Regions from separate parts of the Desulfallas thermosapovorans DSM 6562 genome, predicted to be linked through region 2. Evidence: predicted binding sites of a transcription regulator. Region 2 holds the regulator's gene; the other holds the start of a gene.
What was found. The regulator LexA, encoded in region 2, represses DNA repair genes until DNA is damaged. The targets are predictions, from matches to a motif close to CNAACANNTGTTNG.
Positions count from the first base shown of each region.

Region 1 (7,345 bases), on a different contig from region 2:
GGAGCAAAACTACATTTAAACGATAATATAAATCCGCCCGGAATTGCTGGCTCATAATCATTTCCTCCAAATTACGGTTGGTGGCCGCAATTACCCGTACATCCACCGGTACCGGTTTAGTGCCGCCGATGCGCTCAATTTCCTTTTCCTGTAATACCCGTAGCAGTTTGGCCTGCATAGACTTGTTCATATCGCCTATTTCATCCAGGAAGATGGTTCCGCCCTGGGCAATTTCAAATTTACCCAGCTTGCCGCCCCGTCTGGCCCCGGTAAAAGCCCCCTCATCGTAACCGAATAATTCGGATTCCAGCAATTCGGTGGGTATGGAGGTGCAGTTAACCCGTACAAAGGCCCGGTTGTTACGGGGGCTGGCGTTGTGTATGGCATGGGCGAACAACTCCTTGCCCGTGCCGCTTTCACCGGTGATTAATACAGTGGAAGAAGTTTTGGCCACTTTTAGCACTTTTTGCTTTAATCTAAGTACCTGCCGGCTGTGGCCGATAATGTCGTCGAGATGATACTTGGCCCGGCGTTCCTGGTCCAGTTCCGCCCGGTAGTTGGCCAGTTTATTTTCTAACCGTTCAATTTTTTTTACAAACTCCCGGGCCAGGGACATTTCATCCTTAAATATACTTTTACCCAGTACGCCGATGATCCGGCCATCTTTCTCGATGGGTAATCTGGTGACCGGAACCTTTTGGCCTTTATATTCCCAGATATCGCCGAACTGGGGTTGGCCGCTTTTTAATACATGCAGCAAGCGGGTTTGGGGTACTACTTCCTGGATATGCCGGCCAAGCACTTCATCCGGTGTATACCCCAGGAATTCTGCATAACCTTGGTTGATTAACCGAATTATGCCCTGTTCATCAACAAAAATTACCGCCTCATGGGGGTTTTCCACGATGGCCTCCAATATCTCTTCCTTGGTTAAAGAATTATTTTTTTTGGTATTCAATTGAGTCACCCCTTGATGTAACATTTCGATGACTATTACTTTAATCCTTGTTGGCGGAGAAACTAAAATACCCGGCACCGTGCCAATTATGGCCAACTTGTCTGCTTTACATGCAGTATAATTATGGTAAAATGGAGTAACTGATTGACCTGTATAATTTTTAGACCAAAGGAGAGTTTTTATATGAAAGCTTTTTCAACCGAGCAAAACGCCATGGGTGTCATCAGCTATAACGAAGACGTGCTCAAAACCATGACCGGCATGGCTATATCCAGGGTGGACGGTGTGGCCGGGATTGAAGGTTCGGGTAATATACTGACCCGAAAAAACCTGTCCCAAATCAATAAAATTTTTATGGAAGATAAAAAAGTAAACATTGACCTGTCCATTGTGGTGGAATATGGATTACCGCTGCGGGAGACAGCACAAAAGGTACAGCGGGAAGTCAGGGAAATGATTGGAACCATGACGGATTTAAATGTGGGTGCCATAAATATAACCGTTGCGGGGTTGGATATTAAAGATTAGCCCGCCGGGCGGGCCGGTCAGAACATAATCACGATACTTGCGGCCACCGGGTGTTTTTTGCCGTATTCGCTTCCTGAGTTTCCCGTGTCGCCTGGTCAAAATAATATTTGGCGTACCAGAATCCTCCGGCCGCCAGTTCCACCCGCAGTAATACCAGCAAAACCATACCCGGCAGTTGGCAACGACCGGTGTTTTTTTACCATGCGGGTTGTTCCATAACCACCACCTCAATGATTTTATTCACGTTTTAGGCGCATTCCCCTTAGACCGTCTGTTGCCAACGTACCAGCCTTTTGTATTATTAAATCTACTTCACCAAATCTACTTCACCGCCATATCCCATTTTCCCGCCCGGTTGCCGCATGGAAAGACAAATTAACCTCAAATCGTGGTTGATGTATGACTTGTGGCTGCTCAAATGTCAAAAACGGGGTTTATTTGACTTATAAAATATGCTTTTTGACCGGTGGTAAGGTTTGTTATGCAAAAGGTAGTATTTTTACCGTTCGGCGACATTTTATAACATACCGCTAATTTGCTGCGTATTAATGTGAAAACGATGGAGGTGAAAGTGGGTTATGAACAGGCATCTTTTTTTTATCATCACTGCTTGTGTGGTCACCGGTATTACTCCTCTGGTGTTTTCAGAAAGAAATAACATGTTGACTTTTGCTTTGGTAGCCCTGGCGGCGCTATTTATACAAGTCTACTGGCGGGATGTTGTAGTGCAGCTTTTAATTATCCGAGGGGTTTATGCCAATAAAGCAGGTGATCATCAAAAGTTAAAAAACTCTTACTTGCAAATTTATAAACTAATGCCTCACAGCTTTGCCGGTAAAATGGCTATGGGGGTTATATGTTCTTTAGAGAATAATTGGGCCCGGGCTGAGTCTTTTTTCCGGCAGGCTCTGTACTTGCGCCCGGGAAATATATATGTGTCTTTAAACCTGTCAGTGGTGTTGCTGAAAAGGGAACGATACCAGGAAGCGGTCAAACTGCTGAGTATGTTGTTATTTGCCTACCCGCGGTCAGTCATGGCTTATAAAATACTGGCCGAGGCTTACTATCGCTTGGGAGAACTTTATAATGCCAGGAACTGCCTGCTGGCGGCCAGGTTCATCCACCGGCACGACCCTGAGATTGAAGGTTTTTTAAAAACCCTGGAGGAGGAGATCAAAGAGGTGGCATGATGGTAACTATATTTTACTTATGCTTTCCTCTTTAAGGGAAACACCCCTCACAATGGCCCGCTCACCGAAGCGGTCCTTTATTTTATCGCACGCCCGGGCCAGTTTGGACAGGCGTGTTCTCCGGCCGAATATATCGGGTTGAAAATACTCCCGTTTGACCAGATTGCTCAGGGTTACGCCCACCAGACGCACCGCCCAGGCCTCGTGCCAGTGCTTGTATAAAATACGACAGGCAGTGTGATAAATTTCGTCGGGCAGGTCGGTATAATCGCCCATAGTCAGCGATCTGGATAAAAATCGTAGTTGGGTATCCCGCAATGTCAAAACTACGGTACGTCCTGCGTAACCGCCCTGGCGTGCACGCCGGGCCACCAACTCGCATAACTCCAGAAGCACCACTTTTATACTGGAGAAACCCACCAGATCCCGGGGAACCGTCTTTTGCTGGCCGATACTTTTGGAGGTATCCAGGGAAGTGGGTACCACCGGGCTTTGATCAATACCGTTGGCGCAAAGCCAGAGCATTTGGCCGTTTTTGCCCCACCGCTTTTGTAGAATGGGCAGTGGGAAATTGGCCAGTTCACCGATGGTGTGTATGTTAAGATAGTGAAGGTGTCTTTCGTACCTGGGACCGATACCGAATAATTCCCGCACCGGCCTGGGCCAGAAAACCCTTTTAAAGTCATCGTTGCTTTCCAGTATAGTTAAACCATCGGGTTTTTGCACCCCGGCCGCCATTTTGGCGGCCAGTTTGTTGGGTCCGATACCGATGCTGCACAATACGTTCACTTCGGATTTGATGCGCTCCTTTAGCTGGTTGGCGATGCTGCGGGGGGTGCCCCCCAGGTGCAGTATCCCGGTGAGGTCGGCAAAGGCCTCATCGATGGAGAATGGCTCCACCAGGTCTGTGATGTCCCGCATGATGCCCAGTATCCGGCTGGAAATATCTATATACAGCTGGTAGTCCGGTGGAAAGAAGTAACCGCCGGGGCAAAGCTGCCTGGCCTCCCGTACCGGCATACCGGTCTTTACCCCCCGGTCCTTGGCCGGGTAAGAGGCGGCCAGCACTATACCCGTTCTTTTTTCAGGGTCGCCGGCCACAATCACCTCTTTCCCTTGTAGTTCCGGCTGCAGGGCCTGGTGACAGCTGGCAAAGAAACTGTTCATGTCAGCCAATAAAATTACCCGTTTCATAGTTACCACCCAAACAAATGTTTGATTTAATTGTAAGGCCGCCCGTTAAAATAGTCAAGTGGGTATAATTGTCAGCCGGGTGGTACAGGGCTTGTTGGCATACAAAAGCCCAACGTGAAACGTTGGGCCGGGGCTGCTGACAAACAAGTAGATGTGCTTTAGAAACCAATCCTGTTAACTGCCTTTTAATTATCCCTTTGTATTTTCAGTTTTTCGCCCAGGGCGGCAAACCGGCCCACCCAGGCCCAGGTTTCCTCATCCCCTTGTTCCGCCTTGCGCCGCAAGTAGGGATACACTTCATGCAACAGCCGGTAATAGATGTTTTGCACCTTCCACAGATCCACTTCAATGGGCAGTGTGCGGGCCAGGCCGGTCATAGTGTCAAGGTTGCCCAGCAAGTTAAGGTTTGACGGGTCGGCATGCAGGCTTTCAGCCATTTTTTCCAATGTAATTCTGATGACATAGCCCAAGCTGGTGTCATCCAGTTTGATGTCCAGGGTTTTGGCTTCGTTAAACAGGGCATTGATATGCTCAATATCGGGTTCGCTCCGGGTGAAGGAACTGCGCAACTGGGCATTAAGGTTCAACTCGGTGGCGCACAACATGGCCTGGGGCAGGGGTATCCCCAGATCTTTCAAAAATCTCATTAAGGTGGCATGGCGCAGGTAAATCTGTTGGTACTGGTTTTCCAGCTCGGTCAGTGTGGTTTGCATTATTTTGCTTAATATTTTTCGCTGCCGGTCTCGGAAAAGCTGTTTTAATGTAAAAAGGGAACCATTTTTAAAATAACGGTTAAGTAGCAATATAACTTCGGGAAAGTCAGCCCGGTTAAAGGCATCGGTAATTTTTTGCACCAGATCGCGGTACTGTTGTTCGCTGTTAAAGACCTGCACGCTGCAGCTTACATTGTGGTAGGCGAAATAAATCGCCCCGTAGCACAAGATAGCCGATTCCCGGGTTACCATGGAAGTCACCCGCACTTTACCCACAGATAGTTTGGTGGTACCCGCTTTCAAGGTCCGGTTATCCAGTTTTTCTATGTCATAGCAAAAAATGCGGGTATGCTTGTCATAGTTTTCAAAAATGGAACAGATACCATAGTGACCGCCCACCTTGGGCAAATCCACCATGGCCGGGGTAATTTTATGATTATATATATAAGCACCGTCCCGGTATTGGGGATCGTTGCTTTTAGCCCGGGCCAGCATCTCCAAAAACAGGGGCTCCAGCGGGGTGTCGAAAAGATCCCCGGCCAACTGGATTACCCGCCGGGCGTATTGAAGCACCTGTATAGTTTCAATGCCCGATATATCGTCAAAAAACCAGCCGCAACTGGTAAACATCAGCATGGCATGCCGCTGCATTTCCAGCAGTTTGAGCGCCGTTACCTGTTCCTCTGCGTTCAGGGCACCTTTTTTGGCATGGCTGGCCAGAAACTGTTCCACGTTTTCCGGGGAGCGGTCCAACACCACACTGATATAGTCATTACGCGCCGCCCAGGGATCTTTGAACAGCCGGCCGGCGTGTTTTTCGTAGTGGGGGGTCATGGTGTCCCTGAGCCAGTTTAGCGCCCGGCGCAGCGGGGCCCGCCAGGTCTGGACCCAGCCCGGGCGTGTACCGCTGTGGCAGCCGCAATCATCCTGCCACCGGTCCACTCCGTGGGCACAGCTCCAGGCAGTTTGCTCCTTTATTTCCACCTCATGGGTCGGCGGGTGGAGGGCCAGAAACTCTCCATAGTTGGTGATCCGGGCCAAGCGGTTTGATTCTATGTATTCCAGTGCATAAGCCAGCGCCATTTCCCCGTGCCGGTGGTGGTGACCGTAGGTTTCACCGTCGGTGGCGATATGCACCAATTGGGGCCGGTCCGTATGCGGGGAAAAACCCCCCAGCAGCCGGTGGGCAAAACTTTCCCCGTTGGATAGCAGTCCTTCAAAGGCTACGGCCTGGGATATGGGGCCGTTGTAAAAAAATATACTTATCTGGCGCCCGCTTTCAGGTAGGCGTAGCAGATAAGGCATGGTGGGGTCAATACCTTCCGGCCCCACCTCCTGCCAATTACCACCTATAACCCGTACCCGACCGGCCTGGTAAGGTGTTAAAACCGTAAAGCGAATACCTTGCTCGGCCATAATATCAAGGGTTTCCAGATCTACAGCGGTTTCGGGCAGCCACATGCCCTCGGGCTCCCTGCCGAAGCGGTATTTAAAATCCTCAATGCCCCAGTATATCTGGGTATATTTATCTCGCCGGTTGGCCAGGGGCATGATCATGTGATTATAGGCCTGGGCCATGGCAGAACCGTGTCCGGAAAAAAATTGCTGGCTGGCCCGGTCTGCTTCAATGATGGCTTGATAAACCTCGGGATCGCTGGACTCCAGCCAGTCCAGCAGGGTGGGGCCGAAGTTAAAACTGATGCGGGAGTAATTATTGAAAATCTTTCTGATCCAGCCCCGGTCGTTTAAAATACGGGCTGCGGTGTTGCGTGCATAGCATTCCGCATTGATTCGCTCGTTCCAATCATGATAGGGATAAGCCGAATCCTGAAGTTCAACGGCTTCCAGCCAGGGGTTTTCCCTGGGTGGTTGGTAGAAGTGACCGTGAATACATAGAAATCGTTCCATCTCAAACCTCCATTGGGGTCAGGCTTAAAATTTATTAAAGCAACCATAATATTTGTATATATAAATAACTTTTAGGTGACTATAACCGGGAATTGATTCATACCGCAAGTACATATTTATCTCGGGATATGGTATTTTCTTTTTCTTAGCCCGTTTATTACCCGCAGTGCTTTAAGCACCCGGGGCATCCGGGTAAATTCCTCCATATCCGGAGCGGCTTTGCGCCGCCAATTGGGGTATTCGGTGGTGGTGCCCGGGATGTTTTGAGGTGCTTTCTCCAGCCACAAATCCTCCAGGTTTACCAGCAATACCCGGGCCCGGCTGGCGGCCAAATGCTTAAGACAGCCCAGTAATACTTCCCGGTCACTGGCGGTGGGAGCTTTAATCCAGCCTTTGCGGTATAAAAAGTGGGACAGGCCCGTGCGCCGGCGCCGGTTCTCCCTTTGCCAGTACGCCGCAAAGGGAGGCATGTCATGGGTGTTCAGGGCGGCCAGGGAGCGGGCCGGGGGTAAATGCGGCCCCCGGCGAGGTAGCCGGTGTATTTCAAAGGGTAAAATATGCATGCGATATAATTTATGCCGGTTCATTGTTGTGCGAACAACCGCCGGCACGGTACCCAGGTCTTCGCCCACCAGCAGCGTGCGCATACGATGGGATTCCAAGGCTAATATGGCGTAAAATTCCTCGGCCCGGTACTTGACGTACACGCCATCCCGGGCGGACATACCCGCGGGAATCCAGAACAGCCGGTGCAGGCCCATGACGTGATCTAAACGCAGTATGCCGGCATGCCGCATGTGATTGCGCAGGGAGGCGATATAATACCGGTAACCTTGCTCCCGGATGCCTTCGGG
Region 1 covers NZ_VNHM01000012.1:50,181-57,525, reverse strand. The annotation lists gene LX24_RS10855 (sigma-54 interaction domain-containing protein) at 1-958, opposite strand, end outside; gene LX24_RS10850 (Asp23/Gls24 family envelope stress response protein) at 1,142-1,486, shown strand; gene LX24_RS15180 (hypothetical protein) at 1,515-1,646, opposite strand; gene LX24_RS10845 (tetratricopeptide repeat protein) at 2,065-2,676, shown strand; gene LX24_RS10840 (DNA polymerase IV) at 2,683-3,870, opposite strand; gene LX24_RS10835 (DUF3536 domain-containing protein) at 4,056-6,491, opposite strand; gene malQ (4-alpha-glucanotransferase) at 6,608-7,345, opposite strand, start outside.
Region 1: the regulator LexA is predicted to act here: its motif matches at 3,881-3,894, upstream of LX24_RS10840 (DNA polymerase IV).

Region 2 (7,345 bases):
TATCCAAGCTGTGGTCTTGGGTTCTGCGGAACGATTGCAAGCATTTTGCCGGGGGGTCCAGGGTGCTTCGCCGGTGGACAGCCATGTTGCGCCGGTTCCAGCTCCCATGCCCGGCTATGCCCATTCGGTCATTATGGCCGCAGGTACCTTTGTGCAGGGCGCTTCGTTGGAATTTACCGCTGACGCGCCGGTGCGGGAACCATACGTGGCATATTTTCAGGGCGGCCTGTCGTTAAATTATACAAAAATAGGCTTGATACGAGCGGCCGCGGAAGTTTTACGGCGGTGATAATTGATGAATTTTAAGCAATTGGAAGCATTTGTGCGGGTAGCTGAACTGCAAAGTTTTACAAGAGCTGCCAGGCAGATGTTTATGAGCCAGCCCGCTGTTAGTTTTCAGATCAAAGCTTTGGAAGAGGACCTTAGCATCACTCTTTTTCAGCGCAGTGAAAGAAAGGTTACCCTGACAGAGGCCGGCAGGTTGCTTTATCCCGAGGCTAAACAGATGCTGGGCCATTATGATAAGATCAGGGCTGGATTGGATGCCTTGCGGGGCCTAAAGTCAGGGCACCTTCTGATAGGTGCCAGCACCATACCGGGGGAATACCTTCTGCCCGGTATAATCGGCTCTTTTAGGTCTAAATATCCCGGAGTGCGGGTGAGCCTGCGCATTGCAGGTAGTGGTGATGTGGTTAGGATGGTGCAAGAAAGGGATATCGACCTGGGTGTAGTGGGTGCCGCCGGGCAGCAGGATAATGTGCATTTTGAAAAATGGCTTGATGATGAACTGGTGTTGATCGTTCCCCCGCATCATCACTGGTCGGGGAAAAGTGTAGATATTTCCCGTTTAGCAGGTGAAAACCTGATATTACGGGAAGAAGGTTCAGGCACTAGAAAATCCATATTTGATATACTGGCTAAACAAGGCTTATGTTTAGATAAATTAAAAACAGAAATAGAACTGGGCAGTACCCGGTCAGTAATTAGTGCAGTGCAGGCAGGCATGGGTATAGCCTTTGTTTCCCGTTGGGCGGCCACTGATGTAATCGAGGCCGGTAAAGTGGGTGAAGCCAGGTTAAAGGGCGTTAACATGACCCGCAGTTTTTACCTGGCCCAGTTTCATCCTGGTATTACTAATTACGCAGCCGATACCTTTATTGCAATGTTGAAGGAATACAGCGGTACTTAACGTTTGAAGTATTATATAGAACTCCTTATTGACTGGTGTAATAAGGAGTTCTTGTTGCCACTTATCTAAAACTTTCTTACCAGGCCGACCACCTTGCCCAGTATTTGTACTTCCTTTACTAGTATAGGTGCTAATCGAGAGTTTTCTGGTTGCAACCTTATATGATCATTTTCCTTAAAAAACCTCTTGATAGTTGCTTCCTCTTCGATTAACGCAACGGCTATATCTCCGTTCTCTACACTGGGCTGGCGTCTGACCAGCACAAGGTCTCCCTCTAGAATACCAGCTTCAATCATACTGTCGCCCTTTACTTTGAGCATAAAAGATTCGCCATGCCCCACAAAATCCACTGGTAAAGGAAATACGTTCTCACAGTTTTCCAACGCTAGTAAAGGTATTCCGGCGGCAACCCGGCCCAGCACCGGTACGGGAATCATTTCCTTGTAGGGTTTGCCTTGAGCATATATTACTTCAATGGCCCTGGGTTTGGCAGGGTCTCTTCTAAGCATTCCCTTTTCCTCTAATCGTCGTAGATAGCCATGTACAGTGGAACTTGACTTTAAACCCACCGCTTGACCAATTTCCCTCACCGAAGGTGGATATCCCTTGCTTTCTATATTGTGTTGAATAACACTCAAAATATCTTCTTCGCGTTTACTCAGGTTATCTTTCAATATCAAACAACACCTTTCGAAATATATAACAATTATATCATATAAAAAAGATTAGTAAACGCTTGTTCGCAAAGTTGAATTTTATTATTTAGAAGGGTTTTTTGACTTAATCGTCGAACTTATCTGAACAATAGAAAATTATTTACTGATCTTGAGAAGGTGGTGAACTATGCAAAGGGTAGTTATTATCGGTATAGGGGATGATGGAGCGTCTGTTTATAGCTTATTGAAAAATATTGAGGATGTGAAGATAGTATGCTTGTTTAAAACAGGCGCGGAAAAGAAGACAGTGGATTTATGGACCAATGAGAATGTGAAAATTTTGGATATAGAAAAACTCCCCGAAATAAAAAATATAGATGTAATTATCAATACAGTTGGCAGCAAAGAAGTGAACAATTTTATCAAAGGAATCAGTGGTTCAGTATCAGTTGTTGAGACCAGCGCGGTAAATATAATGTTACGGCTTTTTAGGGAAAAAGAGGAACTTTTGCAAATCAAAAGAATCCAGGGGGAACTGTCCACTATATTAAACTCCGTGCAGGAAGCCGTTGAAGTGGCGGATAATAACGGAGTGGTTAAATACGTAAACCCGGCCTTTACTCGGATCACCGGGATTCCGGGGGAACAAAGAATTGGAAAAAACGTATTTGATATATCACCGGATGGCGCACTGGCTATGGCGCTAAAAACCGGAAAAAATATTTTCGGCCACCGTGTCCGGGTGGGAGGAAGTAATGCAGAGGTGGTAAGCAATGCTTCGCCTATTATCGTGGATGGTAACTTGGAAGGGGCGGTGGTGGTATTTCAACATTTTACTGATGTGATGAAGCTTATGGATGAACTGCGTCACCACACCACAATGATTGAAAATCTATATGATAAGTTAGGCCAGGTAACCACCTGCAAGTACAGTTTTGCAGATATTTTAGGTAACAGCCCGGATTTAAAGAAAAGTATTCAAGTAGCCGAAAGGGCGGCTCGTAGTAATTCAACGGTGCTTTTGTTGGGGGAAAGCGGTACTGGTAAAGAGCTTTTTGCCCATGCGATACATTATGCCAGCTCAAGGCGGGAGAAGCCTTTTATTAAAGTTAATTGTGCTGCTATCCCGGAGAATCTTTTGGAAAGTGAATTTTTTGGCTATGCTAAGGGCGCTTTTACAGGCGCAACCAAATCTAAAATTGGAAAATTTGAATTGGCCAACGGAGGAACAATTTTTCTTGATGAAATTGGTGATATGAATTTGATTCTACAAGGCAAGCTGCTGCGTGTTTTGCAAGAAATGGAGTTTGAAAGGGTGGGTGGCAACCAAACCATTCGTGTTGATGTTCGTGTAATTGCGGCCACCAACAGAAATCTACCTCAATTGATTAGGTCGGGAAAATTCAGGGAGGATTTGTACTATAGACTTAATGTTGTGGAAGTAACAATACCTCCTTTACGGGTTCGCAAAGAGGATTTACCTATATTAGTCAACCATTTAATCATTAAGTTAAATCGCAAGCTGGGTAAGAAAGTTAAGGGGTTAACCCCGGATGCCGAAGAAGTGTTATACAGTTATGATTGGCCGGGTAATGTACGGGAATTGGAGAACGTGGTGGAAAGGGTAATGGTTACCGTCGATGAAGATGTGCTGTCCAAGAAAAATTTTATTCAACATGTCAGCCAACTTAAAACAACGCCGGAGAGGGACATGGAACTAATACCTATCGACAGGATGGAACAAATATTAATAAGTAAAGCCCTCGCCAAGTATGGAAATACAGTTGAGGGTAAACGGAGGGCGGCACAGGCCTTAAATATATCTTTAGCCACTTTATACAATAAAATTAAAAGGGCGAAATTTGAAAATTCAAACGTTTAGAAAAAATTTAAAAAATTTAGATTTAAATTAATTCTTTATACTCCATTGGTTCAATGGATATGGTTCTAAAAATTAAAAAATTATTGCTTAATTTGCTCTAATTGTACTTTTTAAAAATAAAATATGTTAGAATTTTATTGGCAGGCTTTATGATGGTGGCATTGGTGATTATTGGAATTAATTATCTGATGGCACAAATATTGCTTGTTTAATGTCAATATACCGTCTTAACGAGGGAGGGGATTATCATTAAAACAATTAATGCTGCCAATATATCACAAGCGGTGGCCAAGCTTTGCATGGAAGCCAACTATTTTCTGGGGCGGGATATGATAGAAGCTCTGCAACAAGCTTATGAACAGGAAATTTCTTTGACCGGTAAAGAGATTATTCAGCAAATTATTGATAATGCTGGTATAGCCAAATCGGAAGAAGTTCCCATGTGTCAAGATACCGGCTTTGCAGTGGTTTTTGTAGAGTTAGGACAGGATGTACATATCGAAGGAGGTTCTCTGGAAGACGCTATCAACGAGGGTGTCCGCAGGGGATATACTGATGGTTTCCTGAGAAAATCCATAGTTGGACATCCGTTGGATCGAGTAAATACCGGTGACAATACACCCGCTGTGATACATTTAAAACTGGTATCGGGTGATAAATTGAAAATAACCGTGGCTCCCAAGGGGGGCGGCAGTGAAAATATGAGTGCCATAAAAATGCTCAAGCCCGCTGAAGGAGTAGAAGGGGTAAAGAAGTTTGTTATTGATACTGTAATGGCGGCAGGGCCCAACCCGTGCCCGCCCATTATTGTAGGTGTGGGAATAGGCGGGACATTTGAAAAAGCAGCCTTGCTGGCCAAGGAGTCGTTATTGAGGCCGGTGGGCAAGCCAAATGCTAGGCCGGAAATTGCTGAATTGGAAAAGGAACTTCTAGTTAGTATAAATAATCTCGGCATTGGACCCCAGGGCCTGGGTGGACGTATCACTGCCCTTGCCGTGCATGTGGATGTTTATCCCGCCCACATAGCCAGCCTGCCCGTGGCGGTCAATATTAATTGCCATGCCAGCAGGCATAAAGAAGTTATATTATAGGACAGTGGGGGGGAATAAGTATGGCTATGACTAAGATTAAATTGACCACACCTGTTTCCGATGACGTTCTGGAAAAGTTGCGTATTGGTCAAAAGGTGTTGTTAAACGGTGTCTTGTATACCGGAAGAGATGCCGCGCATAAAAAACTGGTGGAGTTGCTGGATAATGGCCAGGAATTGCCTATAGATCTGAAGGGACAGATTATATATTATGTAGGTCCGTCCCCCGCCAAGCCCGGGCAAATTATAGGTTCCGCCGGTCCTACCACCAGCGGCAGAATGGATTTATATGCTCCCAAGCTTATAGCGCTGGGCTTAAAAGGAATGGTGGGCAAGGGTAAACGTTCCCCAGAGGTAATAAAGGCGATAAAACAATATAAAGCAGTATATTTTGCAGCTGTTGGGGGTGCCGCCGCTCTTATCAGCAAAAGCATCAAGAAATGTGAAGTGGTGGCTTACCCGGAACTTGGCCCGGAAGCGATTCATCGTCTGGAAGTTGTGGATTTTCCGGTGATCGTAGTTAACGATACCCTGGGCGGGGATTTATACGAAGAAGGCTCTAAAATATACGCAATAAGATAAAAAATACAAGGGAGGATAAGTTGTGAAACTATTTGAGTACATGGGCAAAGATCTTTTTTCATCCTTTGGTATAACCGTGCCCCGTGGCAGGATGGTGTCCGACTCCGACGAGGCAGCCAAAGTGGCAGGAGAAATCGGCGGTACGGTGGTGGTAAAATCACAAATTCTGGCCGGTAAAAGGGGCAAAGGTGGTGGCATTAAATTTGCCGATAACCCTGATGAGGCCAGAGAAGCGGCAGACCAGGTGTTATCAATGGTTCTAAACGGCCATAAGGTTGAAAAGGTACTGGTGGAGGAAAAAATCCAAATCGATAAGGAGTTATATCTAGCCATTACCATCGATGGCTCCGCTAAAAAACCAGTTATTATAGCTTCCGCTCAGGGGGGCATGGATATAGAGGAAGTTCCCGATGAATACATTATTAAACAGCATATTGATATAACCATGGGAGTCTACCCGTTTATGGCCCGGGAAATAGGAAGACAGCTAGGGCTAACTGGTCAGGTCAGCAAAGAATTTAATCGTTTACTGCCTTTGCTATATAAGATGTTCAGGGAAAAGGATGCGGAACTGGTGGAAATTAACCCCTTGGTAATAAGTGGTGACAAGTTGATTGCTGCGGATTCCAAGGTTACCATCGATGATGATGCACTGTTCCGGCAAAAGGATATTCCTTATGTGGAAGATCGTACAAATATTGAAAAGCAAGCCCACGATTTGGGATTGGCATTCGTGGAACTGGACGGCAATATTGCCGTCATGGCTAATGGCGCCGGAATGTCCATGGGAAGTTTGGATACTCTGGCCTACTACGGTGGCAAACCGGCTAATTTTTTGGATGCCGGTGGCGGTACCGGTGTGGAGGGTACTGCGAAGGCTATAGAATTATTGCTGCAAACCAATCCCAAGGTAATCTTTATTAATATTTTTGGTGGCATAACCCGTTGTGACGATGTGGCCAATGCTCTTATTCAAGTGAAAAAGGCCAAGGAGATTCCTGTCCCTGTGGTAATCAGGTTAGTGGGTACCAACGAAGAAGAAGGGGTCAGAATCATTAAGGAAAACGGTATGGAAGCTTATAAAGTAATGCAGGAAGCCGCAGCCAAGGCCGTGGAAATAGCAAACGCTAATTAACGTGCATTAAAAAGGAGTGTTAATATAGTGGCCATTATAATCAACGAAAATACCAATGTTATTGTGCAAGGGATTACAGGTAACCAGGGCAGGTTTCACGCCCGCCAGATGATTGCTTACGGCACCAAAGTTGTAGGTGGGGTTTCCCCCGGTAAGGGTGGCCAAGAGGTGGAAGGCACCCCGGTGTATGATACTGTTTTTGCAGCTTGTGCGGAGCAAAAGGTGGATGCCTCGGTATTATTCATACCGGCTCCCTTTGCCAAGGATGCGGCTTTTGAGGCTATAACAGCGGGGGTTAAAGTTCTGGTTATTGTAACCGAACATATTCCCGTACATGATGAAATGGAGATAGTTGAATACGCTCGCCGTAAGGGAACAACTGTGATAGGTCCGAACACTTTTGGTATTGTATCCTCCGGAAAATGTAAAATCGGTATTCCACCTAACCAATTCTTCGTTGAGGGACCAATTGGCGTTGTAGCCCGTAGCGGGACGTTAACCTATGAAATTGTAGGTAATCTGACAGCCAATGGTTTCGGTCAATCAACGGTAGTTGGCCTGGGCGGTGATAGGGTTGTGGGACTGTCTTTTGTGGATGTTTTAGAAAAGTTTGAAAAGGACCCGGAAACCAAAGCTGTAGTTTTGGTCGGGGAAATCGGCGGTAATGCCGAGGAAGAAGCATCCTTGTATATCAAGGAAATGACCAAGCCGGTAGTGGCTTATATTGCCGGTAAAAGTGCACCGCCCGGGAAACGAATGGGGCATGCCGGTGCCATCATTGAAAGGGGCAAAGGAACTTTTAACGGCAAAG
Region 2 covers NZ_VNHM01000001.1:73,326-80,670, reverse strand. The annotation lists gene LX24_RS00410 (methionine gamma-lyase family protein) at 1-289, shown strand, start outside; gene LX24_RS00405 (selenium metabolism-associated LysR family transcriptional regulator) at 296-1,189, shown strand; gene lexA (transcriptional repressor LexA) at 1,255-1,863, opposite strand; gene LX24_RS00395 (sigma-54 interaction domain-containing protein) at 2,033-3,727, shown strand; gene LX24_RS00390 (fumarate hydratase) at 3,976-4,818, shown strand; gene LX24_RS00385 (Fe-S-containing hydro-lyase) at 4,845-5,399, shown strand; gene sucC (ADP-forming succinate--CoA ligase subunit beta) at 5,422-6,534, shown strand; gene sucD (succinate--CoA ligase subunit alpha) at 6,562-7,345, shown strand, end outside.